Regions from separate parts of the Brevibacillus nitrificans genome, predicted to be linked through region 1. Evidence: predicted binding sites of a transcription regulator. Region 1 holds the regulator's gene; the other holds the start of a gene.
What was found. The regulator LexA, encoded in region 1, represses DNA repair genes until DNA is damaged. The targets are predictions, from matches to a motif close to CGAACATATGTTCG.

Region 1 (15,464 bases):
CCACCAACCGCTTCCACAAAAAACGCCCTATGAAGGGCGTTTTTCATGTAGCATATGAGCGACAATTAGTTTGTCTAATTGTTGACTTATCCTGACAATTTCAGGGTCAAGAAAATTGTAGCCTGCATCTTTTGCTGCACGCTCCAGTTTGCGGCGCAAGTCATCAATCATCCGATTCGTAGCTTCCATGCTGCCGACCCCCACCCAACTTAAGTCTCCCACTATTTTACATTATATAAGAATCGGTGGAAAGGGTAAGATGTGGAAGAAAAAAGCCTTGCACGCTACATGTGCAAGGCTTTGATCTTTTCAAAAGGATGATTACTTCATGACATGGATCGGATGACCCAATGCCAGTTCAGCCGCTTCCATCGTTACTTCACCCAGAGTTGGATGGGCATGGATCGTCAGCTCGATATCCTCGAGAGTCGCTCCCATTTCAATCGCCAATCCGATCTCTGCGATGATGTTGGATGCTTCTGCACCCACGATTTGCGCTCCCAACACAAGGTTGGTTCCTTTTTCACCGATCAGCTTCACATAGCCTTCTCCGGCATTCATGGACAGCGCACGACCGTTTGCTGCGAATGGGAAACGGCCCACGATGTAGTCGATTCCTTTTTCTTTCGCTTCCTTCTCATTGATTCCTACGCTTGCAATTTCAGGGTCGCAGAAAACAACGGCAGGAATGGCCTTGTAGTCTACTTCAGACGGGTGTCCAGCGATTGCTTCCGCTGCCACTTTCCCTTCATAAGAAGCTTTGTGAGCCAGTGCAGGACCTGCAACGATGTCACCAATCGCATATACGTTTGGAATGTTGGTGCGGCCTTGTTTGTCTACCACGATCAAACCGCGGTCAGTCAAGTTCATGCCGATGTCACGTACACCCAGTTCGTCTGTGTTTGGACGGCGACCCACGGTGACGAGGATGTATTCTGCCTCGATTTGTTTTTGTTCGCCTTTTACTTCAGCGGTAACAATCACACCGTTTTCGGTTTCTTCCATGCCTTGTGCCAGTGCTTTTGTATGGATGGTTACGTCCAGCTTTTTCAGCTTGCGTTCCACCAAACGAGGCATATCTGGCTCAAAGCCTGGCAGGATTTGATCGGCACCTTCCAGGATGGTTACTTTCGTTCCGAACTTGGCAAACACAGTACCCAGCTCGATTCCGATGTATCCTCCACCGATGACAACCATGCTCTTCGGCAGCTCAGTCAAGCTGAGGGCTTCTGTCGAGGACAGAACGCGTTTGCCAAACGGGAACGCTGGCAGCTCGATCGGACGGGAACCTGTCGCGATGATGCAATGCTCAAAGCGGTAACGGTTTACATCGTAGCCATGGAAGACACGAACTTCGTTTTCGCTTACGAACAGGGCTTCACCAGGAATTACCTGGATTTTGTGGCCTTTGAACAGGGAGCCTACGCCACCTGTCAATTGCTTCACAACGCCGCTTTTCCACTCTTGCACTTTGGCAAAGTCGACTTTCACGTTTTCCATGGTGATCCCCATGGATTCGGTATGTTGAGCATGCTCATAGGTGTGCGCTGCATGGATCATGGCTTTGGACGGAATGCAGCCTACGTTCAGACATACGCCACCCAGATCCGCTTTCTCCACAACAGCAACGGTTTTGCCCAGCTGGGCGGCACGAATAGCCGCCACGTATCCACCTGGACCTGCACCGATCACAAGCACGTCTACTTCTGTAGTAAATTCACCTACTACCATTGTTGATTACCCCTCCATGACGAGCAGCGTTGGGTTTTCCAAGAGCTGCTTCACGTAGTTGACGAAACGTTGAGCCGGTTCGCCATCAACCAAGCGGTGGTCAAAGCTGAGAGACAGATGCAGCATTTGGCCAACCACGATTTCTCCGTTTTTCACGATCGGTTTTTCACTGATGCGTCCTACGCCCAAGATCGCCACTTCTGGGTGGTTGATGATTGGGGTAAAGAACATACCGCCAGCAGATCCGATGTTTGTGATGCTGAAAGTAGAACCTTTCAGTTCATCTGCAGTCGCTTTGCGATCGCGAGCTTTCTTCGCCAGTTCGCCGATTTCACCAGCGATTTGGAAGATGGATTTGCTGTCTGCAGCTTTCACTACAGGCACCAGCAGGCCGTCTTCTGTCGAAGTAGCGATACCGATGTTGTAGTACTTTTTATAGATCACTTCTTGTTTTTCATCGTCGATGGATGCGTTCAGTTCTGGGAACTTTTTCAGTCCAGCTACTACCGCTTTTACGATCATCGGCAGGTAAGTCAGCTTCACGCCACGCTCTTCTGCCAATGGTTTTGCGTCTTTGCGCATCGCCACGAGTGCAGTTACATCCACTTCATCAAAGATGGTTACATGTGGAGCCGTGTAAGCAGATTTCACCATAGCTTTTGCGATCGCTTTGCGCATGCCTTTGAGAGGTACGCGCTCTTCCAATTCACCAGCTGCCGATGGCGTGTAGTGAACAGTTGGAGCTGCCGCTGCTTGAGCCACGCCAGTTGGTGCTGCTGCAGCTTCTGGTGCTACTGCCGCTGCTTCAGCTGGTGCTGCAGCTACTGCAGATGCTGCTGGTGCCACACCACCTGCTGCGAAACGATCTACGTCTTCGCGAGTAATGCGTCCCAGTTTGCCTGTACCAGGTACATTTGCCAGTTGCACGCCTTTTTCACGAGCGTATTTACGTACGGATGGAGTTGCGAGAACATGCTTGCGATCGATTGGAGCTGCTACAGCTGTCGCAGTTGCTTGAGCCATAGGAGTTTCCAATGCTTGGTTCGCATTCGCACTCACTTGGGAGCCGATATCGCAGCCTGGTTCCATTTTGTCAGCAGCTGCTGGTGCTGCTGGAGCTTCAGCCGCAGGAGCCTCGCCATGACCGTGGTCTGGCAGGTTAGGAATTTCGCCTTCCACTTCAAAGTCGATCAGCGGGTCACCTACTACAGACACAGTACCCTCTGTTACTTTCAGTTCGAGGACTTTCCCTTTCACAGGCGATGGTACTTCTACAACCGCCTTGTCATTTTGCACTTCCATAATGACTTGGTCTTCTTCTACGGAATCTCCCGGCTGTACGTGCCATTTGACGATTTCGCCTTCATGGATGCCCTCGCCGAGCTCCGGGAGTCTGAATGTAAAACGACTCACGATATCTCCTCCTTATAAACTCTTCGCCATATTTTCTCTGCCAAAAGAAGGCGGAAAGCTCACATCTTTCCGCCGATTATGTTTGGTTAATTAGAAATCCAGCACTTGTGTCAAACCATCCACAACGCGTTTCACATCTGGAAGCCATACGTCTTCTGCTTGTGCGAACGGATAAACGGTATCCGGTGCAGTGATACGCAGAACGGGAGCTTCGAGGTGCAGAATCGCACGTTCGTTGATTTGCGTGATGATTTCCGCTGCTACGCCGGAAGTTTTTTGCGCTTCCTGCACAACGATTGCGCGGTTGGTTTTCTTTACGGACTCCACGATGGTGTCGATATCGAGTGGGCTGATGGTGCGCAGGTCGATTACTTCTACCTTTGCTCCACGAGCTTTTTCAATTTCTTCTGCAGCTTTCAAGCTGGTGTGCACCATTGCACCATAAGTAATGATGGTTGCATCTGTTCCTTCTTTAACTACATTCGCTTTACCCAGTGGAATGCTGTAATCGCCTTCTGGAACTTCTTGACGGAAGGAACGATACAGCTTCATGTGCTCCAGGAAAACAACTGGATCGTTGTCGCGGATCGCGGAGATCAACAGACCTTTTGCATCGTAAGGGTTGGAAGGGATAACCACTTTCAGACCCGGCGTTTGCAGCATCAAGCCTTCCAGAGAGTCCGCATGCAGCTCAGGAGTTTTTACGCCACCGCCAAATGGGGAGCGGAAAGTCACTGGGCTGTGGAAGCGTCCGCCGGAACGGTAACGCATACGAGTCGCTTGGGAAGCGATCGCATCGAAGGTTTCAAATACGAATCCAAAGAACTGGATTTCCGCTACTGGACGGAAACCGTTGATGGACAAGCCTACAGCCAGTCCACCGATACCGGACTCAGCCAAAGGAGTGTCAAATACGCGCTGCTCGCCGAACTCGGATTGCAGCCCTTCTGTCGCACGGAATACCCCGCCGTTTTTCCCTACGTCTTCCCCGAAGACAAGTACGGTCTCGTCGCGTTTCAACTCAACGCGCATCGCGTCCGTAATGGCTTGAACCATTGTCATTTGTGCCATGGCTTATTTCGACTCCTTTGCCAGGTATTCTGCCTTTTGCTCTTCCAATGCGGGTGGCAGTGTCTCGAACATTACATCGATCAGCTCAGATACTTTCATTTTCGGAGTTTCGTCCGCTTTTTTGATCGCGTCTGCAACTGCTTTTTTCGCTTCTTCAATGACTGCTTCTTCGTCTTTTTCGTTCCACAGGCCTTTTGTTTCGAGGAACTTGCGGAAACGGATCAATGGATCGCGCAGCTCCCACTCGCTTTGCTCTTCGCCTGTACGGTAACGAGTTGGGTCGTCACCAGCCATGGTGTGTGGACCATAACGGTAAGTCAGTGCTTCGATCAAGGTAGCGCCTTCGCCATTTACGCCGCGCTCTTTTGCTTTTTGAACCGCGTAGTAGACAGCCATGATGTCCATACCATCAATGCGCTCGCTTGCGATACCTGCAGCAACTGCTTTAACAGCGATGTTTTCGGAAGCTGTTTGTTTTTCGAACGGCAGGGAGATCGCATAGCCGTTGTTTTGCGAGAAGAAGATAACCGGCAGCTTGTAAACCCCTGCGTAGTTCATCCCTTCGTAGAAGTCACCTTGGGAAGTCGCACCGTCACCAAAGTAGTTGATCGCTACACGTTTTTCACCGCGCAGCTTGTAACCCATAGCAACACCCGTTGCTTGCGTACATTGTGCTGCGATGATGATTTGTGGCATGAGAACGTTTACGCCTTCAGGAATGCGTCCGCCTTCAATATGTCCACGGGAATACAGGAACGCATTGTGCATTGGGTAACCATGCCATACCATTTGCGGAATATCGCGGTAGCTTGGCAGGATGAAGTCTTCTTTGGACAAAGCCGCTTCAGAACCGATCATGCTCGCTTCTTGTCCTGCTACTGGTGCATAGAAGCCCAAACGGCCTTGGCGGTTCAAGCTGATCGCGCGTTGGTCCCATACACGGGTAAATACCATTTTACGCATCAGTTCACGCAATTCATCATCGGAGAGATTAGGCATCAAGTCAGGACGAACAACCGTTCCGTCCGGAGCAAGAATTTGCAGCGGGGCGTTGTTCTCTGTTTGTTCAACAGCAGTGGTTACGCTCATCTCATTCACCTCGTCACTGGAATTAAAGGCTCCTTGGCTAGGTTTTCCTGGACGAGACTGATCGGTCGACTGTCCGTTCAGTCAAGAATCATGGATCCTGCCGGTGGATACCCTGTAAGAAAAGGAAAAGAACAGCTGGAACATGCAGAAAATCCGTTTCCAAATTTTCCTGCACACCCTGTTATACTGCAGACAAAATGTCTGTTCAATGTGTTATAGTATTGATATTACAGGGTTTATTTCCGTTCTGTTATCATTTACTATAGTAGCTGTATCAGTTTATTTCAAGGACTTTCTTTTTGAAAAAGTAAATTTTGGTGGTGGAATTCATGTCCGAATATGTTAAGCGAACGATCATAAAAGAAGAAGTGCCCAGCATCCATGTGGACACTCCACGCTCTGTGAAAGTCTATCTGCCGCCCGGCTATAATGAGCTGCTTTCCTATCCGGTTGTGTATTGCCAGGATGGAAATGACTTCTTTACGATGGGGCGGATCGCGACGATCGCAAACCAGTTAATTCTGGAGGAAGGCATCGAGCCCTTCCTGATCGTAGGCGTCTCCGTCGAGCGAAGCAAGCGTACCAGCGAATACTCGCCGGTGGGCTCGCGCAACGCTGCGTACAAACGATTTTTTACAGAGGAACTCGTCCCTTTTATCGAAGAGCGTTATCCTGTTCGTCGTGATCCCGCCTCACGCATATTGGCCGGCGACTCTTTAGGCGGCACGGTTTCTCTCCATCTCGCTTTGGATCACCCTGAGGTATTTACGCGGGTGCTGGCTTTGTCCGGTGCCTTCTTCCAGCCAACCCTCGATCAGCTGCAAAATGCACCCAGCCTGTCCTGGCTGCGAATTTGGATGGTGGTCGGCTTGGATGAGCTCGCTGTAGAAACGCATATGGGTACCTTCGACTTTGTTCAATGGAACCGGGAAGCCAAGCAACTCCTAGAGTCCAAGCAGGCAGAGCTGTCCTACCGGGAAAAGCCCGGTAATCACGTCTGGGGGCTGTGGCAAAAGGAGCTACCGGACAGCCTTCGCCACTTCTTCCCTGCCCCCAAACTGTAGTATGGCTGCTTCTTTACAGCCCGTTGATTTCTTTTATACTGTCATAACCGTAATAACGGCCATCCACCATGAAAATGCCCTCGTGGGTGGCTTTTTCGATTTCTCCCGCCACCTGCTGGGCATCACTTAATACGATATTGACGATCTTGCTTTCGTCGCGCTGCATCTGCGCCTGAATTCGTCCTCGATCTTTGGCCGATATCATGTCCATCCCTCTTTTCCCCTATGTTGGATAGCTATAGTATTGCTTTGGTTAAGCGGATTTACACAACAAAACAGCCCCAACCTCACCAAATGGTCAGATCGGAGCTGCCCCGCTTTTGCTATTGCGCTGTAGATACACCAGCGATCAAAGATTCCACGACTTCTAACACATACTGGATGTCATTCTCCGTGATATGGCGATGCGTCGTAAACCGGATCATGTATTCATCAAAGTCAACGGCGTACACCCCTCTATCGCTGAGTAGCCTGAGGAACTCAACAGCAGGGACGCGGATCGAGTCGGTTTTGACTAGGACGATGTTCGTATCGACGGGAGCGACTTCCAAAGAAAGATTTCTGAATCCTTCCGCGAGCTGTTTGGCGCGGTCGTGGTCTTCGACTAAACGATCCGTCATTTCCGTTAAAGCGAGGATACCAGGTGCAGCCAAATAACCGACTTGGCGCAGCCCCCCGCCCAATTTCTTTCTCCACCATCTCGCTTCTTCGATAAAGGCCCGATCCCCGGCAATGATGGAACCCACTGGCGCACTAAGCCCCTTTGACAGGCAAATTTGTACCGTGTCGGTATACCGGCTAAATTCCTGAACGTCTACACCGAGTGCAACTGCCGCATTGAACAGGCGTGCCCCGTCCAAATGCACCGGAATGCCATGTTTTTGTGCCACGTCGTACACGCTCTTCATTTGTTCGGGGGTCACAACTGCTCCGCCCGCGCGATTATGGGTATTCTCCAGACAGATCAGCTTTGTCCGTGGAAAATGAATATTGGTAGTCGAACGAATCGCTTTCTCGACGTCCTCGCCTCGCAGGGCACCGCGCACGCCTGATACTGTCCGGGTCTGGACACCCGCTAGTGCGGACATCGCGCCGCCTTCGTAATAAAAAATATGAGATTCGGCTTCGACGATCACTTCGTCTCCATTTACGCAGTGTGTCAAAACAGCTACCTGGTTGCCTTGGGTGCCGCTCGTGACAAACAGCGCTGCTTCTTTCCCCAAACGCTCCGCTGCGATTTCCTCCAGGCGATTGACGGTGGGATCTTCCCGGTATACATCGTCTCCCACTTCTGCTTCCGCCATCGCTCGAATCATGGCTTCGGTCGGTTTCGTTACAGTGTCACTTCGCAAATCAATCTTTTTCATGGTTTCTCTCCCCTTTTGCATTCCTTGTTCACTGAACTTTCAACATTGCATAGGGAATTCCCTCTTTGCTAATATGGAATGGAAACATACATAAAAGGTTAGGAGTCCTGCCCGATGAAAGTGAAAATTACGCGCAATGCAGCGAAACAATTAAAAACCATCATCGACCAAGAGGAAGACAAGGATCTGAAGCTTCGCGTCTATATCACACACGCACATGGTGACCATGCGCACTACGGTCTCGCGCTGGACAAGCCGACGGAAGAAGACGAAGTAATCGAAACGGACAAAGAAATCGATGTCATTGTGAAAAAAGACGAGCCCCTCTTGGACGGAATCATTCTGGACTACCTGTACCTGCCACAAGAAGGCTTTGTGATCACGAACCCTTCGAAAGGAAACACGGGCGATCATTAATCGGCACGACTTCAAAACAGCAATCCCCCTACAGACATTGCAGGGGGATTTTTTATTTGCACTTATTCTGCCCGATCGTATAACGCTGCGGGCATGTCACACAAAAGCGGTGGCACACTGCCCTCGACGTGGGTCATAACCAGTCGGTGAACAGGGCGGGTCATCGCTACGTACAACAGCTTGGCATCCCATTCCGAGTTCGTATATTGATCCACATCCAACAGGATAACCACATCAAACTGCAATCCCTTTGTCAAATAAGCCGGCATGACAGTGACACCACCGGGAAACTGATTATCTTTACTGCTCAGCAGCGTCATATCCTCGATTTTGCCTTGCAAGCCTTTCTGCGCTTTTTTGCTTGCTCCGATCGTTTTCGTCACGATGGCAATGGTTTGAAAGCCTTGAGCGCGGTATTCCTCTACTCGTTTGGCAACATCCTCCCACAGCTTTTCTCTCGTGGCTGGACTTGCCATTATCGGTTTGTCTCCATGCCGTAGTACCGGTTTTGCGAGTACAGTCTCCGGCAGCTCGATTTGGCGCAGCACCTCGTTTGCGCACTTCATGATCTCGATCGTGGAGCGATAGCTTTGCGACAGCGTGTAGTAGGAAGGGCGAAGCTTTTGAAAAATTCCTTGGGTAAGCTCCTCCCACGCATGAATACCGCGATAGGAGTGGATCCCTTGGGCGATATCCCCCACGATCGTGAGAGATTGATTTTTGGTAGCCAAAGACACAACGGCAATCTCCAACGCACTCAGATCCTGTGCTTCGTCGATAACGGTGTGATCGAAATGCTCAGCCTTGTTCATTCCCTCAACAATGTGCTGCAAATACAGTAACGGAGCAATATCCTCCGCCTCGAGCCGTTCATCCGCGAACAGATTGCGAGAGGATTGGCAGACATCCAGCAACACCTGATCGTCTACCTCAGCCGTTACCAGCTTCCGGAGGAGACTTTCATCCGTAACCATCTCCTTGTACGACGCGAAGACATCGAGCTGCGGAAAAGAAGTCATGTACGTTTCCAAAATCTGCTCCAGCATTTTTTCGAACTTCGCAAGACCTTGTTTATCTAGATCTATTTTCAGCTCGCGGAGGTGGGCGAACATCTGCTTGTTCATCTCCTGCTTCAGATGCTTGCGCAATGCATCGAGCCGGCGTTGATACGGCAGATTGGCAAATTGCTCGAGAAAGCTTTGGCGGATGAACTCCCCGCTAATCGTAAAAACCTGTTTGGTCTTGTTATACTGGAAGCTTAGCTTCTTAAAGGGAATCCTCGTTTCAATCACGAAGCGAATGTATTGTTCTAGCGCATCCCTACATGCAAGCGAGCCTTTAAAGCGTAGACGATTTCGGGCAAGCTCCTGCTCACGCTCATCCTGACCATCTTCAAAGAACAGCTGTAGCGGTTTATCCGGGCTAGTAATTCTCCAGCCTTTCGGGAGCAGCGGTTTGACAAGCCGTGCCGCCCAGTCAACGAATGTTGATTGCTGGACATCATCGACTCCGAGCTCTGGGAGGACGTCGGATATATAGGTTAGGAACATCCGGTTCGGAGCGAACACCATGAATTTTTTCGAAAGCATCGTGTCCTGATAATTGTAAATGAGATAAGAAAGTCTATGTAAAGCAATCGTTGTCTTTCCGCTACCAGCTACCCCTTGCACGACAATTGGCCGTTCCTTTTCTGCCCGGATAATGTCATTTTGTTCTGATTGAATGGTCGCGACAATATCTTTCAGACGACTGTCGTTTGCCTGATTGAGGTTGGCCGCCAAAAACTCATCGATGAATCCCTCTTGCAGGAAGTCATCCGGGTCTCCCATTTCCCGATGAATGGTTTCTTTGACCGCCCCATCGTAGATACCGGTAATTTTGCCGTCTTCCATCGCAAAATTGCGTTTCAAAGTGACTTCTCCACGCACAATCTCTCGACCCATCCGGTAAAAGGCTTCCTTGCTCTCACCGGAATAATAAAGACTCGCAATCGGTGCCCTCCAGTCCACGACGACAGAATCAAAGGTGTCACCGCGGACGATCCCCCGTTTGCCGATATAGACCTGGTCCAGCTCGTATACTTCATCCTTCATGAAATCAACACGCCCGAAATAAGGCTTATCACGTCCATGGTCTTCCAGGTAGCGCAATTCTTTGGCTTTCTTTGAATTGACGACCTGTTTGACATAATCATCCGTAGCTTCGCGAATGTCCTCGCGTAATTGTGTGATTTCACTGTCAATTATCGCGATGGTATCATCCAACTTCTTTTGTTCCTGTTCATATTCCCGGTGCTGGGTACTCATACCCATCCCCCCTCTCATTCGACTCATCCAATAGCGTTACGTCCACTGTCGAGCTAGCCAAATCCCTGCTAAACAGGATAATAATCCGACTCCAACACTTAGCAATACATAAAGGATTCCACGAATCACTTGTCCCTCTCCCCAGAAAGTAACCACTTCCAGAGAAAAAGTAGAAAAGGTCGTAAATCCGCCCATCACACCTGTTGTGAACAACAAATAGAGCTCCGGAGAAAGGCCTCCTTTTTCTTTCCCCCAAACAGAGAGGATTCCGATCAGGCAAGATCCGAGTATGTTCGCAAGCCATGTCCCCAGTGGCCATCCTGGTAGATTCGCCAATAGCGATAGTCCATAACGCATAACTGAACCAACAGCTCCTCCAATCGCTACTGCCAGCCACGTCATTTTTCCGCTCTCCTTTACCTCAATTCGGAATAAAAAGACACCCCAGCTTCAAGCGAGGATGTCTGTGCTATCAATACATGTTATCTTACTGTTTTCGTCCATTTTCTTCAAGGTCTTCCACATAACGGATCGAGTCCAAATTCGCACGCAGCGACATTTTTACGGCATCGATGTATTTTTGACGAAGAGCTTTTTGTTCGAGTTTTTCCTCATCGGTTAGCCCAACTTCCTTGGACTTTTTCACCAATTCGTTGATGCGTTTGATTTCTGCGTCAGATACCACTACTGGTTCCTCCCCACCTGTAAGTAATGCCGCTCCATTATACCATAACGAGGACACTACGCAAGCAGATCAGGCAAGCTTTCACAATCCTTGCTCGGATGAAACGGGGATCTTCAAGGTCTGTCCAGGATAAATGATGACACTCTCCAGCTCATTTACCTCTTGGATCGCAAGAATCAGCTCATTTACTTCCATCTGCGCCTCTTCCTGATAACGAATCGCAAGCTTCCACAGGCTGTCTCCCTCACGGACGGTTACTTCCTTTACAGGGAGGACTGCATTCGCATCAGAAGCAAACACTAGTTCGGTCAGCAAGTAAAAAAAGAGAGAGAAGCTCACTACAAACATAATAGCCTGTCCGCGGGTAATACCCACCCTTGCTCGGCGCGTTTCCTTTTTCGCAAATCGATTATGTACAGTCATAACAGACATCATTATTCCCTCCTACAAACGTACGTTCTGTTTTCTTGTTATCATCATACATGGGAACATACGTTCATGTCAATAAAAAATCGAACTTATGTTTGTCGAACGCAAGATCCCATGGTATAATATAGGAAAATATGTTCGAGAAAATAGAGGTGTCTTCTATGTCAAAACTATCCAATCGACAGCAAGCCATCATCGATTTCATCCGCAAAGAAGTGCGCGATAAAGGATATCCCCCTTCCGTGCGTGAAATCGGTGAAGCCGTTGGTCTTGCCTCCAGCTCTACGGTCCACGGACACTTAGCTCGCCTAGAAAAGAAAGGCCTCATCCGCCGCGACCCTACCAAGCCTCGCGCGATTGAGCTTCTGTCTGAGGAAGATCGCTTTCAAGATGATTTTGAAGATTCCGTTGTTCGTGTCCCTGTTATCGGGAAAGTAACAGCCGGGCAGCCCATTACGGCAATTGAAGACGTAGAAGAGTACTTCCCACTGCCAGAGAATATCGTTACATCGGACAAGGTGTACATGCTGCGCGTTTCCGGAAACAGTATGATCGATGCAGGGATCCTCGACGGCGATTACGTCATCGTTCGTCAACAGCATGTCGCCAACAACGGAGATATCGTTGTCGCCATGACAGAAGAAGATGAGGCTACTGTCAAACGCTTCTTCAAAGAAAAGAATCACTTCCGCCTCCAGCCGGAGAACGCGACGATGGAGCCAATCATTTTGGATGCTGTCTCTATTTTGGGAAAAGTCATCGGCGTCTATCGCTTGATTCATTAATACGCAAGAAAAGAAAAAAGACAGCCGAGGCTGTCTTTTTTCTTTTGTTATCTCGCGATGAAAAACCAGATGATCATCGCCACTTGCAAAACGACTTTCACGACTGCACTTCCCAAAAAACCAATCAACGAACCAAAGCCCGCTTTAACCGCTCTCTCCAGTGTTTGGTTTTGAATAAACAGCTCCACGAGAACGACGAAAACGAATGGCAAGATGATCATTCCGAACGGAGGGAACAGGAAGATCCCCGCTAGAATCCCCACGACAGCAGCTACGGATGACCACTTGGAGCCCCCGTATTTTTTCACGAAGTACATGTTGGTTAAAAGATCCGCTCCGTATAAAAGCACGCTGAGGGCAACCATCCCCCACCAGAAGGATGAAGGCAGTCCTGCTCCTGGATCTGCAATGAAAAAGTGATAGAGCAGAAAGCCTACCCACAGCAGAATCGTATCAGGCAAAACCGGCAGAAAGATCCCCGCAATGCTTAGTACAAACAAGGCTACTACGACAATCCATAACAGTATATCCACAGCTCCCACTCCTCTCTGTAAGGTATACGTGTGATTTTCATTTCCGTTGCACTCTGTTTCGCTCCCTACTACAATGAAAGAACTGCCCTTCCCTACGATCGTTACCCAAAATGTGCAGATGGATACAAAATGGAGGCAATTCATGAAAAATTGGCGTGACCTTTCTTATTTACAAACAGGCACATCCAAACAACGCGCTGCTTGGGATGCGCTCACTTCAACACGTGTCATGGAGAACCTGAAAGCCTACGATCCCGTTCTTGCCGGCACCATTCCCTTGGACATCGACATTGCGGAGAGCGACCTCGATATTATTTGTACGAGCGACGATCTCGAGCAGTTTGATGCCAGTGTCCGTGCATTCTATGGGGAATGGGATGGATATCACGAGACTCGCCTCCTGGTAAACAAAGTCCCTACCAGCGTTATCCGTTTTTCTGCAGAAGGCTTTCTCTTTGAGATCTTTGCGCAATCTGTTCCTGTTGAACAGCAAAATGCGTATCGCCACATGGTTATTGAAGCGAGACTCCTGGAAATGGGCGGTCCAAACGCTTATCAAGAGATTCGCAAGCTCAAGCAGCAAGGCATCAAGACAGAGCCTGCCTTTGCCCTTTACTTCGCGATCGCGGGTGCTGATCCTTATCAAGCCCTCTTCGAATTAGAGACTTACTCTCAAGAAGAACTGTTCCGCATGCTGGGCAGCAGGAAAGCGACAAGCCAATCTCATCCGCTAGAAGCGTGAGCTCGGCTTGTCGCTTTTGATTCGATATAGCTTCCTCGACTACTCGATACGCAGACGTACGCTCGAATCCCCTAACGAGAATGCTACCATATCCTGCTCATTCCCATAGCGTAATTCAGCAAGCAATACACTTTTCCAAAGCACCTGCTTGAATCGCTCGATCGCTTCTCTCACTTGCTCATCTGCATCCAGTGTAAGGGACACCCTTTTTTCGATCGGTAAGTCGAGCTTCTTGCGATAATCCTGGATCACACGAATCACTTCCCGGACGAGCCCCTCTTGTTTTAGCTCCTCCGTAAGCTTCGTATTGAAAGCGACTTGCAGCTGATAGCCCGAAGCCGATGCAAATCCTTGCTTCCCTTGCTTTTCGACCATCAATTCATCCACAGGAATTCGAACCTGTTCCCCCTCTACAGTCAGGTTCACGCCTCCTTCTTCCATTACCTGCGCAGCCTCTGTATCTGTCAGTCCTTTCAATAATTCCTGGATCGGCGCTACGAGCTTTCCGTATTTTTTCCCTGCCTGTTTTAGATTCAGCTTGAAGTGATAGGAAACAAAGCCTGCCTCGCTTGTTACCAATCTTACCTCTTTCACATTGACTTCCTCTTTGATGATGGGAGCAAAGCGATCGAGCGGAAACACCCGTTCCGTGGTCAGCAAAAGCTCTGCCAATGGCTGGCGCGTCTTGATCCCCGTTTCATTTCGGATGTTTCGCGCAAGCTCGACAACCTGCCGTGCCATTTCCATCTCCTGCTCCAGGTTCGGATCGATGGCAGACGTGTTCGCCTTTGGATAGTCGGACAAATGGACGCTCTGCTCTCCTGCCAGGTTGCCATAGATATCATCTGCAATCAGGGGCGTGTACGGAGCAATCATCTGAGCTAGGGTCACAAGAACTTGATGCAGGGTTTGGTAGGCAGATCGTTTGTCTTCCGTCATCTCGGTGCCCCAGAAACGATCACGGGAACGTCTGATGTACCAGTTGCTCAGGTCATCCACAAACGCTTCTATCTCTTTTGCCGGGTTCATAAAATCGTACGTCTCAAGACCTTTCTCCACCTGCAGCAAGGTAGAATTCAATCGGGATAGCACCCAGTGGTCCAATTCGTTGGTGACTGCCTGCGGATCAGGCGCGGGAGTATATTGATCCAGCAAGGCGTACATGGCATAAAAGGCGTGGATGTTCTGGATCGTATCGATGACCTTTGACTTCGCCTCCGCTACGATGCGTTTGGAAAACCGCTTGCTGCTCCAAGGCGCGCTGTCTGACAAGAGTGCCCAGCGAAACGCATCCGCACCGAACTCATCGATTACTTCCCACGGATCGATCCCATTCCCTTTGCTTTTGGACATCTTCTGACCGTTTTCATCCAGTACATGACCGGTTGAAATGACGGCTTTGTACGGTGCCTTGCCATTGTAGAGGGTGGATACCGCCAGCAGACTGAAAAACCATCCCCTCGTCTGGTCAATCCCTTCCGAAATCATGTCAGCCGGATACTGCTCCTGAAAATCCTTTTCATTGCCAAACGGATGATGATGCTGAGCAAATGGCATCGACCCACTGTCGAACCACACATCAATGACCTCTGGCGTTCTTTCCATCGCACCACCGCAGGAACAGCGCAGCTTTACCTCATCCACAAAAGGCTTATGCAGCTCTATGCTCTCATCGACCGGTTCGATGGCCCTCTGGCGCAGTTCGTCTATACTTCCGGGTGCATACTCACATCCGCAATCCTGACAGAGCCAGATGTTGAGTGGGGTTCCCCAATAGCGGTTGCGACTGATGTTCCAGTCTACCAGTTCCTCGAGAAATTTACCGAATCGAC
Region 2 (15,464 bases), on a different contig from region 1:
GCTGTCCGACCTCATGAACATCACACGTCAGGTCGCTGTAGAAGCGCTGATGCTGGGAGAAGGCGTGGTCAATTGTATCAATCCGACGTCAGGGGTGCTGATGAGTATTCTCGCCATCAGCGGTATCTCCTATGGCAAATGGCTGAAGTTTATGCTCCCGTTGACAGCGATATGGACGGTTTTGTCGATTATTTTCGTCATGATCGGTGTTGCGATCAACTGGGGACCCTATTAAAAAACAACAAGAAAGCCGAACTCCTCATGGGGGTTCGGCTTTTTTCGCATGTATCGATTCATCGTGATTGGGTCACGAAAGAGGTTTTCTGCATGCTGGGTTTCTTTAAAGCGACATGCGCAGGATTTCCGCTACATCTTCGCTGGTCAGCTTCTTGAAGCTTCCGATTGGACCAAATGGCGTTGCTTTTTCCGCCATCACTTGCAGCTTGTCATCGCCGATTTGGTAGTCAGCGAGGCGAGTAGGAGCGCCGATACGTGCGAAGAAGGCTTCTACCGCAGCAATACCTTCGAGAGCGACTTCCTCATCTGATTTTCCGGTTGGATCGACATTCCATACTTCTACGGCAAAGCGAGTGAAGCGGGCCACATTTTCACGATAAACGTAGCGCATCCAGTTCGGGAAGATGATCGCCAGTCCGCCGCCATGCGGGATGTCGTAAATAGCACTGACAGCATGCTCGATAGAATGAGTCGCCCAATCCGTCTCAACACCAACAGGCAGCGTTCCGTTCAGGGCCATCGTCCCGCAATAGAGGATGTTGGCACGCGCATCGTAGTCCTCTGGGTTTTCCAGCACGCGCTCTGCATTTTCAATAACGGTTTTCAGGATCGATTCGGCAAAGCGTGTCTGCAAAGGAATTTCCGGTGTATGACTAAAGTATTGTTCAAATACATGTGACATGATATCGCTGATTCCGTAAATCGTCTGATCGCGGGGAACCGTGAATGTATTTTCAGGATCAAGAATGGAAAACGTCGGGAAGGTAGTCGTGCCTCCGTGCTTTTCTTGCGTCTCCCAGTTGGTCACCACGCTGCCGCGGTTCATTTCAGAGCCGGTAGCTGCGAGAGTCAGTACCGTTCCCAGCGGCAAAGCTGCTTGTGGCTGTGCGACTCGCGAATAGAAGTCCCACACATCGCCTTCATAGGGAACACCCACTGCTACGGCTTTGGCTGCGTCAATAACGCTTCCGCCGCCTACCGCGAGAATCCAGTCGACGCCTTCTTGACGGCAAATCTCGATCCCTTTCTTTACCGTGCTCAGGCGAGGATTTGGTTCTACACCAGGCAGTTCAAGCACGCGACAACCTGCATCCTGCAACAGGGAAACGGTTTTGTCATACAAACCGGAGCGCTTGATGCTTCCGCCACCGTAAACAATCAGGACAGTGGACCCAAGCTGTTTGGCCTTTTCTTGCAAGAGGGAAAGCTGGCCCTTCCCGAAAATAAGCTCTGTTGGATTGTGATAAACAAAGTTGTTCATCGTGCATGGCTCCTTTCGAAATCAAACTTCTTTTATTGTATCCCACGCAACAGAAAGCAGGCTAGGCTGCGATGTGCGAATTAAAACGGTTTCGACAAGAAATGAGAGATTTAGTGGATACCATACGCGAAACAGGGTGGTATAATAGGTACGATGGAAATTTCCGCTGTTTTTGTCGATACGCAGGATAGAGCGGCAGTGGATGGCAGAAGGTTTGGGTTTTCGTCGAAATTTAAAAGATCAAGAGATAGATGGATCTGACATTGTAGGATGTGATGGGCATGATCGAGATGTTTGACGTATGGAAAACGTACCCTAACGGCACAAGTGCGCTCAAGGGTGTAAACATTCGCATTGAAAAAGGTGAATTCGTGTATGTCGTGGGTCCCAGTGGTGCCGGGAAATCCACGTTTATCAAATTGATGTACCGCGAAGAAAAGCCTTCAAAGGGCCAGATTTTTCTGGGCGGCTTCAACGTAAGCCGGATCAAGGAAAGACAAATTCCATTGGTACGCCGCAGCATTGGCGTCGTATTTCAAGATTTCAAACTGTTGCCGACACTCACGGTATTTGAAAATGTGGCATTTGCCATGGAGGTTATCGAGAGCAATCCGAAGCAGATCAAGCCCCGCGTGATGGATGTACTGGGCTTGGTGAAGCTGAAGCACAAAGCGAAAATGCTTCCAAACGAGCTCTCCGGTGGGGAGCAGCAGCGCGTCGCCCTGGCACGTGCGCTGGTCAACAGCCCTGGGATTATCATTGCCGATGAGCCGACCGGAAACCTGGACCCGGAGACGTCGTGGGAGATCATGAAGCTGTTTGAAGAAATCAACCAGCGCGGCACGACGGTCGTCATGGCAACGCATAACCGGGAAATTGTAAACACCATGAGAAAGCGCGTTATCGCGATTGAAGCGGGACAAATTGCCCGTGACGAGCAGAGAGGGGAATACGGTTATGAAGATTAGAACGCTGGGGCGCCACGTCCGTGAAGGGGTAAAAAACCTCGGTCGGAACGGCTGGATGTCGTTCGCTTCAATCAGTGCCGTTACCATTACTCTTTTCATTCTGGGAGTTTTCCTCGTCCTAGCGATGAACGTCAACTACTTTGCTCAATCGGTGGAAAAACAGGTGGAAATCCGTGTATTCCTCGATGTTTTGGCAACGAAGGATAACGTCACACAGGTCGAGCAGAACATCAAGACGATCGACAAGGTGGAGTCGGTCACGTTTATCCCGAAAGATGAAGGATTGAAGCAATTTAAAGAAAGCCTCGGGGAAAAGGCTTATTTGTTTGAAGGACTGGAAAAGGACAATCCTTTGCCGGATACCTTTGTCGTAAAAACCAAGGATCCAAAGGACACATCCGTAGTTGCTGCACAGATCAAAAAGCTGCAGTACGTGAAAAACCTCAATTATGGGGAAGGAACGGTTGAAAAGCTGTTCGCCTGGACGGGAGCAGTCCGCAATGTAGGGATTGCCTTTATCATCGGACTTGGCTTTACCGCCATGTTCCTGATCGCCAATACGATCAAGCTGACGATTGTCGCTCGTCGCCGTGAGATTGAGATCATGAAGCTGGTCGGGGCTACGAACTGGTTTATTCGCTGGCCGTTCTTTGTAGAAGGGCTCCTGATGGGAGTTCTGGGTGCTTTGATTCCTACGGCCATGCTGACAGTTGGCTACTACTATTTGCTGGATGCGATTCAGTCAAGCTTTGAAGCTGCCCAACTGTTCAAACTGTTGCCACTGTTCCCGCTCGTTTATGAAGTGGCACTTGCTCTGATTGCGATTGGTGCATTTATTGGCATCTGGGGCAGCTTGGTGTCGGTTCGCCGATTCTTGCGGGTTTAATTCAGGAGAATGTGGGAGGAGTATCATGAGGAAGAAGATTATATTGGCACTCTTGATAACCGGTCTGGTAGCCGGATCTGCAATCCCGACAAATGTGACCTGGGCAGCGAGCAAGGCATCTTTGGATAAAATCAATCGGGAGCTCAAAGAGATTCAAGCCAAGAAAAAGAGTCAGCAGCAGCAGGTGAAGCAGGTAGAGGCGAAGATTAACGCCGTGCAAAAAGAACAAAAAGACCTGCAAACCGAGCTGATGCAGATCGATTTGCGTCGAAACGAGACGCAGAAAAAGCTGGACAAGCTCGAAACGCAAATGGATGAAACAAAGGAAAAGGCAGCGGAGGCGCAGGACAAGCTCGATGAAGCAAAGGATCGCGTCGCCAAGCGGGAAACCCTTTTGAAAACACGTGTGAAGTCCATGTATGAACGCGGAAATGTATCCTATCTCGACGTACTGCTCGGTTCTTCTGATTTCGGGGATTTTCTCACTCGAATGGAAGGCCTGCAAATGATTCTGGAGCAGGACACACGCATTCTGGAAGACAACATACGTGATAAACAGACGATTGAAACGAAAAAGCAAGAAATTGACCATCAGCTGACAGTGTATGTAGACATGTTTGATCAGGCGGAAAGCCTCAAAGCCGAATTGGACAAGCAGTACAAGCAAAGTCTCGTGGTCAAAGCGGAATTGAAGAAAAAAGAAGATGCGCTGGAAGAAGATCTGGAGCAATACGGACAGCAGCTGCTCACCTTGACCAAGCAGGAATCGGCCAAATACGCAGAACGTGTCCGTGCAATGAGTACAAGCTCCAGTGGGTATAAAGGCGGAAAGCTCGGTCTGCCAGTAGCGGACGGCAGCTTCCGCTTCAGCTCCGGCTTCGGGATGCGTACCGACCCGTTTACAGGGCGCTCAGCTGGGCATAATGGTGTTGATATGGCAGCGCCAAAAGGTACCACGATTATGGCTGCAGCAGCAGGGGTAGTAATCTTTGCAGGCTATTCCAATGGCTTCGGTAATACGGTCATGATCAAGCACAACTCAGAAATTACCACTCTCTATGGACATATTAGGGAGGGCGGAATTAAGGTTTCTGTGGGACAATCAGTAGAGAGAGGGCAAAAGATTGCTGAGGTCGGTTCTACTGGTCGTTCAACTGGTAACCACGTACACTTTACGGTCTACAAGAACGACGTTGCTGTCAATCCGATGCCGTATCTCAAGTAAGAGAAGATCCGGTCTCGCAAATATCGCTAGCGGAAATAGCATACACTAGCAGCATATCTTTTTGCCGGTAGCACAAAGGATGGTGACGCGAAGTGAAATGGAAGGGACGTACCGTATTTGCGCTTGTACTCGTCTCGATGGTGGCCAGCAGCTTTTTGACCATGTCGATGATGAAAACATCGGCAAATGCCAACGCGAGTCAAAGTGGGTCGCTCACAGCATCAAGCAGCACCCTATTACCTAGCAGTACAGAGTATCCGCAGGAGTTTAAAAAGCTGTACGAGGCGTACTCTGCGATCAAGAAGGACTACATCCAGAATGTTACCACGGACCAGCTGGTAGAGGGTGCGATCGGCGGCATGGTGGGCTCTCTGGAAGATCCGTACAGTGACTACATGGATCCACAATCCGCAGAAGAGTTTACATCGACTCTGCATTCGACGTTCCAAGGGATTGGGACAGAAGTGACGCTGCAAAACGGCAGAGTAACGGTGGTATCTCCGTTCAAGGACTCGCCAGCGGAGCGTGCCGGGCTGCGCCCCAACGACCAGATCATCAGTGTAAACGGTGAATCGTTGGAAGGACTGGACTTGCATGAGGCTGTGACCAAAATTCGTGGACCTAAAGGGACGAAAGCTGTCCTGAAAGTCGTGCGTGCAGGCGTGGCAGAACCGCTGAACATTGTCTGCGTACGGGATGATATTCCGATCGAAACGGTCAACAGTCAAATCATTAACAAGAACGGTGTAAAAGTCGGTGTGATCGCCATCACCCAATTCTCTACAGATACTGCGAAGCATTTCAAAGAGCAATTGGCGAGCCTGGAGAAACAGGGCATCGGTGGTTTGGTCATCGACGTGCGCGGCAACCCGGGTGGTTACTTGCTCGCGGTGAAAGAAATCGGAGAAGTGCTCGTTCCGAAAAAGGGCTTGATCGTCCAAATCGAATACGGAGCACACGGCCAACAAAAAGAAGAGTATCGCTCGACGACAGATGCAGCGAAGCCATATCCGATCTCGCTTCTGATCAACGGCGGCAGCGCCAGCGCTTCTGAGATTTTGGCAGGTGCTCTGCGGGATAGCGGCAACTACAAGCTGGTCGGTGAGAAGAGCTTCGGGAAAGGTACTGTCCAAAGCACCATGGAAATGACGGACAAGAGCCAGCTGAAGCTCACGATCGCGAAGTGGCTGACACCGAAGGGCGATTGGATTCACAAAAAAGGAATCGAGCCTGACTTCAAGGTCACGCAGCCTGCTTACTTCAACGCCACTCAGCTTCCAGCAGACAAGGAGCTGGCTCGCGACATGGCAGGAAACGATGTGAAAAACCTGCAGCTGATTCTCACAGGATTGAATTTGTCCCCGGGTCGGGATGATGGATACTTCGACGAGAAAACAGAGCAGGCGGTCAAGCAGTTCCAGACCGCGCACAAGCTGCCGGCGACCGGAAAAGTGGATGCAGCAACTCGCACACAGCTGGAAGACAGCTTGCGTGAGACTATGCGCAAACCAGAAAACGATTTGCAGCTGCAAAAAGCGCTGGAGGTCGTCAGTCAGCCAAAATAATCCAACCCTTTGAGGCAGGGAATTCCCTGACATCCGTAGAAATGGTTAACCACGGTAAATCACATGCCGTGGTTTTTCTTTTTCCTTTTGAGGTGGTGAGACAATTGGCGATACAGGCAGACATGCTCTCCATTGTGTACGGATTGGCTGCCATTTTTCTCAATCCGATTTTTTATTTGTTCCTGATTTTTATTTATCTGCATTATCGACGGCAGATGAATCTGGAAAGGCAACTGTTCGCAGTACGTATTCAATCGCCGTTGCTCCAGACGATCCGTTCGGTAGGGATGGGAATCACGGCGGGCTTGTTGATTTCCGTGCTTGCGGGCGCTCTTGGAGTCGTCGTGCAGGTGCAGGATTTGTGGTTACTATGGGGATTGGCGATTGTGATGGCGCTGATCCGTTTACGTTTTCTCTGCTTCGCGTATGCGGCAGGCTTGCTGACGATTTTAAACGGCTTTGCGCAAATCATCCATGTTGGAAATACGGTTCCGGTAATCGGCCCCTTGTGGGAGATGCTTGGACAGGCAAAACCGCTTCCTCTTCTGGCATTGGTCGCGATCATGCACTTGATGGAAGCCATGCTCGTTCGTTGGAATGGCGGTCGGGATGCCTCGCCACTCTTCGTAGAAGGGAAGCGCGGGCGAATTGTCGGCGCGTACCTGCTGCATTCCTTTTGGCTGACTCCGCTCGTCATGTTTGTTCAAATGGATAACGGAGCGATAAGCGGATCGATCTTTCCAGGCTGGCCGTTATTTTGGCCGGAAGCGTCCACATTTGGCTTGATGCTTTTGCCGACAGTGACTGGGTTTTCCGATATGACACAATCCATGACGCCCAGACAGAAGTCTTCACAGATCGCAAAGCAGCTAGCTCTTTACTCCGTCATTTTACTGGGGCTTTCCGCGCTCGCCATTTGGTTGCCTCCTTTGATGCTCTTGGCTGCCTTGTTTGCCATTGTGGGGCATGAGGCGTTGTTCTACATCAGTCAGGTGCAGGAGAGAAAGCGCACCCCGTACTTTATCCAGTCCTCACGAGGGATCAAGGTCATGGGAGTCATCCCTGATACACCTGCTGAGGAGATTGGTATCGTACCTGGGGAGATTATTGTAAAAGTGAATGGGATCAACGTTCGCAATAAGGAAGATCTCTACCCCGCTCTACAGGCGAATTCGGCCTTCTGCAAAATGGAGGTTCTGACGCATGATGGCGAGCTGAAATTTGTGCAGTGCGCCGTTTATGCAGGCAATCACCATCAGCTGGGCATCATCGTCGTTCCGGATGCCCGCACGAGTGTTTACGTAGATCTAAAGCGCGCAAGTGTTGTAGAGCTGATCAAGCAGCGATTGGAAAAGCTGCATATAGGTGCATAGAGGGTTAGAACAAGAACGGGAGTGACGATGAGCCATCGTTGCTCTTTTTCTTTTGCTCAATATAGGGTGAAATTTGTCGATAGAAATATTTTTATGGAATAGCCCGTTTATTCAGAAACAAAAACCGCGATCGTGCGTCTCAACCGTAGAGGAAAAAAGAGGGAGTGAATGTTGATCGTGGGAATGATTCGTAAACCTGCCCTGTGCGTACTTACCGGTGCGTTAGCGGCTGTGAGTCTGTATACTTCACCGATGATGCCGACACCTTATGCAAAAGCAGAAAATCTCGCGTCAAGTACGCTTGCAGCAGCTGCTGCTGTACCTGTTCCAGTCGAAGTGGCCAAAGGCGTCCAGCAGCTCGTACGGCTGATTCCGGAATTATCCCAGCGCATGGTGTCATTCGGTGGAGATGTCGATGGGCCTGGAGTAAGCGGTGTTCAAGTCATATTTGCAGCAACGGCAGCAGAAAAAGAAACGTCTACGGATCGAGCTATATTTGATCCAACGACAGGGAAGCTGTTGAATCTGAATCTGCAGCCGAAAGCAGCACCAAAGCCTGTCGCCATGACCGATCAGCAGGCAAAAACCAAGGCGTCCGCATTTGTGGCAGGCTTGCAAGCAGGCGGCAGCGCATACCAGCCAAAAGAAATTACACGAGAGTCCTCGCTCACGACAGTTCGACTGGTGAGAACCGTAAACAACGTGGTCCTAGATGACGCCTATGACGCTTTCGTTTCCTTCGATGCTGCAGGCAGAATCATTTCCTTTCGAATGTTTGATGGCAGGCTTTATGAAAAAATAAGCTTGAGCGCTCTCCCAGCCCCCAATCACGTCATATCCGCTCAGCAAGCTGTGGAAAAGTACAAGGAAAGCCATCCATTGGAGCTCATCTATTTACTCCCTAGCCAATACAGCTTGGGCGACCCCGTTCAAGCCAAACTGGCCTACGTGGTCAAAGATGGCGTCATCACACAGTCGCATACGGGCAGCGCGCTGGATGCCTTTACGGGTAAACGATTGGGAAATCCGTCTCCTGCTCAGCTGCAGCCTGCGAAAACGATTTCGGTGAACGGAACAGGCGAAAAGTGGGTGGCTCAGTCAGAGGCGCAAGCGAAAGACATCGTGCGGAAACTGCTGCGCGTGGAGCCTGAGAAGCTGCCACTGGCAACCTACACGGAAGCATACGGCGATGGGCAGGAGCGGCGCCTGTTTATTTGGGGACATTTTGGAGAGGGAACGGCCGATCAGGACAAGAGGTTTCAAATGGGGCAAATCCCTGCGGGTGTAAAAGCGAATGAACGCCTGCATGTTCTCGTGGAGACGGACGCTAAAACGGGCCAGCTGCTTCGACTCGAGATGAGCGATGGCACCAATGTCAGCGCGAAGACAGATAAAGCAAGGGACTGGAGCGCAGCGGAAGCGACACTGAAACGCCTCCTGCCTACAGGAACCAGCCAGGTGCGTGTGCGGGATGTGGGAAATGACCAATCCACGCTAATCACCGCCGATCTGATGATCAATGGACTCCCCGTCTATCAAGCCGACCAGACTGTAGAGGATGGCATGTATACGCTGCGCGTGGATTCTGCTACGGGAAAAGTGATTCAGATCCAAATGAACAGGCCGACAGAAATCATCGCCCCAGCCCGAACGAAGGCACTGATGGAGCAAGGGGCCGTCGAACGCTTGCTGAAGGCGTACCCGCTGGAGCTCACGTATATTCACCAGACGGATTTGCAGTCAGGGGCGATTTCGTGGAAGCTGGGATACGACCTTTCTTTCCGCCAGTCGAGAGCCCATTGCTTCTGCGGGGTAGAGAGCAAGGTTGATCTCACTGTTCATCTGGATGCAGGGACTGGGCAGGTCATCGTAAAAGAATAGAGAACAAAAAATCCGCGCTCATCCTGAGGGAAGAGGGCGGATTTTGTTTGGTTTAAACTAAACGGCTTTTGCTTCGTAGCCGGTAATTTGACTGAGGGACACTTTTTTCCCATCCTCCAGCACGAATTCGACTAGTCCGTTTTTCATGCTGACGGCTTGAATCACACCATTTAGGCTGTTTGTAGAGGTGCTTCCGTCAGTGTTGGTTTGAGGATCATTGTAAGTAATGGTGTAACCAATCATCTGGGCGTACTGGAGGGAGTTGCTCATTGCCTGATTATCCGGCTTGACGCTCATCCCCACGATCTCATCCAGCTTCACCGTATTGCCGTTGTCCAGCTGGAATAGGGCCGTGCCATCCTTCATGCTAAAGCCTGTGATCACGGCATTTTTGACTTCGTCTACGGTAGTGACATCGTCTGTTGTAGCCGGATTGCCATCTTTGTCGACCTGCGTGGTCGCTTTATAGGAGATGGTATTGCCGATCATATCCATGTATTTCAGGCTGCTGTCCAGTGCATTTCCGGTCATGCCCTGCGACTCCAGCCCTTTAATGTCTGCCAGCGGGATCGGGTTCGATTCGTTTTCGAGACGGAAGTAGATCTTGCCATTGTCCATATAGACAGCTTGGATGGCGCCCTCTTTGGTTTCTGTAGAGGTATCGCCGGTAATTTCATCAGCGGTGGTCAGTTCATAGGTAGCCGTTCTACCGACCAGAGACTCGTATTTTTCCAAGGTGAGCATGCTGTTGTTGGATTGTTCCATCAAGCTTGCCATCCGTGTCATTTTTTCCACCATGGTCATCATGCTCGTCTGTTGAATAAACTGTGAGTTATCCATTGGAGACATGGGATCCTGGTTTTTCAGCTGCTCCAGCAGAAGCTTCATGAACGCATTGTTATCGAGCTCTGTGGAAAATTCCTTTTTTCCTTTATAACTGAGGTGCGCAGGCACCATTGAGCTATTGCTTACGGTAGTGTTATCAGACATGTCGAGACTCCCTTCCTGTACGGGTCTTTCCGTGCGGGCATGTTCTTCCACTATCAGTATCGGAAAAAGGGTGCGAGGGGTAAAGACAAACATTTGTTCGAATTTCGGCTTATTTTTGCACGTATTGTGTTATAATGGAAATAGATAACCTTTTTGTAATGAGGAGATGAACGAGGGAATGGAGCGTTTTGAATTGGTATCGGAGTATCAGCCGTCCGGTGACCAGCCGACTGCCATAGCTGAACTGGTGGCTGGTATTCAGGCGGGCAAGAGGCACCAGACCCTCTTGGGTGCGACAGGTACGGGAAAGACCTTCACGGCAGCCCAGGTGATTGCTCAGGTGAACAAGCCGACCTTGGTCATGGCGCATAACAAGACGCTGGCGGCGCAGCTGTGTGCAGAGTTCAAGGAGTTTTTTCCGAACAATGCCGTTGAATATTTCGTCAGCTACTACGATTACTATCAGCCAGAAGCATACATTCCCCAATCGGATACGTTTATTGAAAAAGACTCCAGCATCAACGACGAGATCGACAAGCTGCGCCACTCGGCGACCAGCGCTTTGTTCGAGCGTCGGGATGTCATCATTGTCGCTTCTGTCTCGTGCATTTACGGCTTGGGTTCTCCTGAGGAATATCGGGAGCTGCTCTTGTCCTTGCGCGTCGGAATGGAAAAGAGCCGCGACGAGATCCTGCATCGACTGGTCGACATCCAATACAACCGCAATGACATCAATTTCATCCGCGGTACATTTCGGGTTCGCGGAGACGTCGTTGAGATATTCCCGGCCTCACAGAGCGAGCAGGCTATTCGCGTGGAGTTTTTCGGAGATGAAATCGAGCGGATCACAGCCATCGATGTACTGACCGGAGAGATCCTGGGTCAGCGAGATCATGTCGCGATTTTTCCGGCTTCCCACTACGTGACGCGGGAAGAAAAAATGAAGCTCGCTGTGCAGAGCATCGAGGCGGAGCTGGAGAAGCGTTTGGCCGAGCTGCGCGAAGCAGGAAAGCTCCTCGAAGCCCAGCGGCTGGAGCAGCGCACGCGCTACGATGTGGAAATGATGCTCGAGATGGGCTTCTGCTCCGGGATCGAAAACTACTCCCGCCATTTAACGGGCTTACCGGAGGGGCATGCGCCGTATACCCTCATTGATTATTTTCCGGATGATTTCCTTCTCATGATGGATGAGTCTCACATGACCTTGCCTCAGGTTAGAGCGATGTACAACGGAGACCGTGCGCGTAAAGAAGTGCTGGTCGAGCACGGCTTTCGTCTGCCTTCCGCCAAGGACAACCGACCGCTCACCTTTGCGGAGTTCGAAGCCAAGATCAAGCAGGCCGTTTACATTTCCGCTACCCCTGGTCCGTATGAAATGGAGCATTGCACGGAATTTGTACAGCAAGTGATTCGTCCGACCGGTCTGGTCGACCCAACGATCTCGGTGCGTCCGATCAAAGGCCAGATTGACGACCTCATCGGAGAGATTCAGGCGACGATTGCCAAAGACGAGCGCGTACTGGTGACGACACTGACGAAAAAGATGTCCGAGGACTTGACGGACTATTTAAAAGAAGTGGGGATCAAGGTACGCTACCTCCACTCCGATATTAAAACGATCGAACGGATGCAGATTCTGCGTTCGCTGCGCTTGGGTGAATTCGATGTTCTAGTCGGGATCAACCTGCTGCGGGAAGGATTGGACCTCCCAGAGGTATCCTTGGTGGCGATCCTTGATGCTGACAAGGAAGGCTTCCTGCGCAACGAGCGGTCCCTGATTCAAACGATCGGCCGTGCTGCCCGTAACGCGGAAGGGCGCGTGATCATGTACGCGGACAAAATGACGGACTCGATGAACGCCGCTATCCGGGAGACGGAGCGCAGACGTTCCATCCAGGAGGCTTATAACGAAGAGCGCGGTATTACGCCGCAAACGGTGAAGAAGGCTGTACGTGACGTGATTGAGGCAACCAAGGTGGCAGAAGAAAAAGCGGATTACCTGCCACACGAAGAGTTCAAGAAGATGCCGAAGAAAGACCGCTTAACGGTGATTGCACGAATGGAAGAAGAAATGAAAGAAGCGGCTCGCAACCTCATGTTCGAACGTGCGGCAGAATTGCGCGATTTGGTGCTTGAGCTGAAAGCCGAACTCTAAGGAGAGATTTTTTTCATGCCATTGGAACATATTGTGGTAAAGGGTGCGCGTGCCCATAACCTGAAAAATATTGATGTGGTGATCCCGAGGGACAAATTCGTTGTGTTGACGGGTTTGTCCGGCTCGGGGAAGTCTTCTCTTGCCTTTGATACGATTTATGCGGAGGGTCAACGCCGCTACGTGGAGTCCCTCTCTGCCTATGCCCGTCAATTTCTCGGGCAGATGGACAAGCCGGATGTCGACTCGATCGAGGGTCTCTCGCCGGCTATTTCCATCGACCAGAAAACGACCAGCCGCAACCCGCGCTCCACAGTAGGAACGGTTACGGAGATTTACGACTATCTGCGTCTTCTGTATGCCCGTGTGGGGAGAGCTGTATGTCCGGATCACGGTATCGAGATTCAATCCCAAACGGTAGAGCAGATGGTGGATCGCGTGATGGAGTATCCGGAGCGCACGCGCATGCAAATCCTGGCCCCTATGGTGCAAGGGAGAAAAGGCGAGCACGTCAAGCTGCTGGAAGACATCCGCAAGCAAGGCTTTGTTCGCGTGCGCGTAAATGGAGAAATTCGCGATCTTTCGGAAGATATCAAGCTGGAAAAAAATAAGAAACACAACATCGAAGTAGTAGTGGACAGGATCGTCGTCAAACCCGATGTGCAGTCCCGGCTGGCTGACTCGCTGGAAACGGCATTGCGCCTGGCGGATGGCAAAGTCATCGTCGACGTGATGGAGCAGGAGGAACTGCTTTTCAGTGAAAAGCACGCTTGCCCGGTTTGCGGCTTTTCCATCGGGGACCTCGAGCCGCGCATCTTCTCGTTTAACAGTCCGTTCGGTGCATGCTCCGAGTGTGACGGTTTGGGTGTGAAGCTGGAGGTAGACCCGGACATGGTCGTTCCAGATGCGACCAAGACTCTGCATGACGGCGCGGTCGGGGCGTGGGAGCCGAAGTCCTCCACGTACTATCAGCAGCTGCTGGAGTCGGCTTGCCGCCACTTTGGCATTCGCATGGACCTGCCCTATGAAGAGCTGCCAGCCGAGCAGAGACAGATTTTGATGTACGGCAGTATGGGAGAAAAGATTGAATTCCGCTATGAGAACGAATTTGGCCAAGTGCGTGAGGCCGTTGTACCTTATGAAGGGGTCATCCCCAATCTGCAGCGCCGCCATCTGGAGACCAGCTCGGATTACATCCGCGAGCAAATCGAAGGCTTTATGAGCCAAAAGCCATGCCCTGTCTGCAAAGGACAGCGCTTGCGTCAGGAAAGTCTCGCGGTAAAAGTCGGGGAACGGAGCATTTCGGAGCTGACGACACTGTCGATCATGGATGCCCATCAGTTTGTAGATGGCTTGGACTTGACGGAAAGAGAAGCGAAGATCGCCAACCTGATCGTGAAAGAGATCAAGGCGCGTCTCAACTTCCTGATCGATGTCGGTCTGGATTATTTGACCTTGAGTCGGGCAGCCGGAACCCTTTCAGGTGGGGAAGCGCAGCGGATTCGTTTGGCGACGCAGATTGGCTCCAGCTTGATGGGAGTTCTCTACATTTTGGACGAACCGAGCATTGGCTTGCACCAACGGGATAACGCGCGATTGATCAAAACGCTGGAGCATATGACCAAGCTGGGCAACACGCTGATCGTTGTGGAGCATGACGAAGATACCATGATGGCTTGTGACTACATCATCGATATCGGTCCAGGAGCGGGAATTCACGGCGGTCAGGTGATCGCGGCAGGTACTCCCGATGAAGTGATGCAGAATCCCGATTCGCTTACGGGCGCTTATTTGAGCGGACGCAAGTTTATCCCGGTGCCGATGGAGCGCCGCAAGCCTTCTGACAAATGGATCAAGATCGAGGGAGCCAAGGAAAACAACCTCAAAGGCGTCAATGCGAAGATTCCACTTGGCATGTTTGTAGCCGTAACAGGCGTCTCTGGCTCAGGCAAAAGTACACTGATCAACGAGATTCTCCAGAAGACGCTGGCGCGTGATCTGAACGGGGCCAAGGTCAAGCCAGGGGAGCATCGCCGCATCGTCGGCCTCGAGCATCTGGACAAGGTGGTCGATATCGATCAGTCACCGATCGGACGTACCCCTCGTTCCAACCCGGCTACGTACACAGGTGTATTTGACGATATTCGCGATCTGTTTGCTTCTACCAATGAGGCGAAGGTACGCGGCTACAAAAAAGGCCGCTTCAGCTTCAATGTCAAGGGCGGACGCTGCGAAGCGTGCAGCGGGGACGGGATCATCAAGATCGAGATGCACTTCCTGCCTGATGTGTACGTACCTTGCGAGGTATGTCACGGTAAGCGGTATAATCGGGAAACGCTCGATGTGAAATACAAAGGCAAGAGCATCGCTGATGTTCTGGAAATGACGATTGAGGATGCTGTGGAATTTTTCCGCAATCTGCCGAAAATCGAGCGCAAGCTGCAAACCATCGTGGATGTAGGCTTGGGGTACATGAAGCTGGGGCAGCCGGCGACTACGCTATCCGGTGGGGAGGCACAGCGCGTCAAACTGGCTTCTGAGCTCTATCGTCGCAGCACAGGACGCACGATGTACATTCTCGATGAGCCGACGACCGGTTTGCATACGGATGATATTGACCGGCTGTTGAAGGTCCTGCAGCGACTCGTGGAGAACGGGGATACGGTGCTCGTGATTGAACACAACCTCGATGTCATCAAAACGGTCGATTATATCATTGATCTGGGACCAGAGGGCGGTACCCGTGGTGGAGAGATCGTCGGTACGGGTACACCTGAAGAGGTATCCGAGCTTGCGGGCTCGTACACCGGAAAGTATCTGCGTCCGATCCTCGAGAGAGACCGTTCCCGAACAGCGGCAAGAATGGAACAATTGGTCTCCAAATAAAATAATAAGAAGAGAAAGAGGGGCGAACTCGAGTGACTGG

Region 2: uvrB (excinuclease ABC subunit UvrB) is a predicted target of LexA. The motif match lies at 10,473-10,486, and genes of this name have one in related genera.

Annotation. Positions count from the first base shown of each region.
Region 1 covers NZ_RHHU01000003.1:338,338-353,801, reverse strand. The annotation lists gene EDM59_RS03635 (hypothetical protein) at 1-33, shown strand, start outside; gene EDM59_RS03630 (aspartyl-phosphate phosphatase Spo0E family protein) at 28-189, opposite strand; gene lpdA (dihydrolipoyl dehydrogenase) at 322-1,731, opposite strand; gene EDM59_RS03620 (dihydrolipoamide acetyltransferase family protein) at 1,738-3,144, opposite strand; gene EDM59_RS03615 (alpha-ketoacid dehydrogenase subunit beta) at 3,235-4,215, opposite strand; gene pdhA (pyruvate dehydrogenase (acetyl-transferring) E1 component subunit alpha) at 4,219-5,304, opposite strand; gene EDM59_RS03605 (alpha/beta hydrolase) at 5,634-6,368, shown strand; gene EDM59_RS03600 (hypothetical protein) at 6,382-6,579, opposite strand; gene ltaE (low-specificity L-threonine aldolase) at 6,692-7,735, opposite strand; gene EDM59_RS03590 (HesB/IscA family protein) at 7,850-8,152, shown strand; gene EDM59_RS03585 (HelD family protein) at 8,215-10,458, opposite strand; gene crcB (fluoride efflux transporter CrcB) at 10,495-10,860, opposite strand; gene EDM59_RS03575 (DUF896 domain-containing protein) at 10,946-11,143, opposite strand; gene yneA (cell division suppressor protein YneA) at 11,225-11,575, opposite strand; gene lexA (transcriptional repressor LexA) at 11,734-12,357, shown strand; gene EDM59_RS03560 (DUF456 domain-containing protein) at 12,405-12,890, opposite strand; gene EDM59_RS03555 (DUF4269 domain-containing protein) at 13,033-13,632, shown strand; gene ileS (isoleucine--tRNA ligase) at 13,672-15,464, opposite strand, start outside.
Region 2 covers NZ_RHHU01000002.1:11,965-27,428, reverse strand. The annotation lists gene EDM59_RS01085 (YfcC family protein) at 1-235, shown strand, start outside; gene EDM59_RS01080 (iron-containing alcohol dehydrogenase) at 341-1,498, opposite strand; gene ftsE (cell division ATP-binding protein FtsE) at 1,780-2,466, shown strand; gene ftsX (permease-like cell division protein FtsX) at 2,456-3,352, shown strand; gene EDM59_RS01065 (murein hydrolase activator EnvC family protein) at 3,378-4,577, shown strand; gene EDM59_RS01060 (S41 family peptidase) at 4,670-6,142, shown strand; gene EDM59_RS01055 (PDZ domain-containing protein) at 6,247-7,515, shown strand; gene EDM59_RS01050 (hypothetical protein) at 7,684-9,396, shown strand; gene EDM59_RS01045 (flagellar hook assembly protein FlgD) at 9,454-10,386, opposite strand; gene uvrB (excinuclease ABC subunit UvrB) at 10,565-12,541, shown strand; gene uvrA (excinuclease ABC subunit UvrA) at 12,557-15,424, shown strand.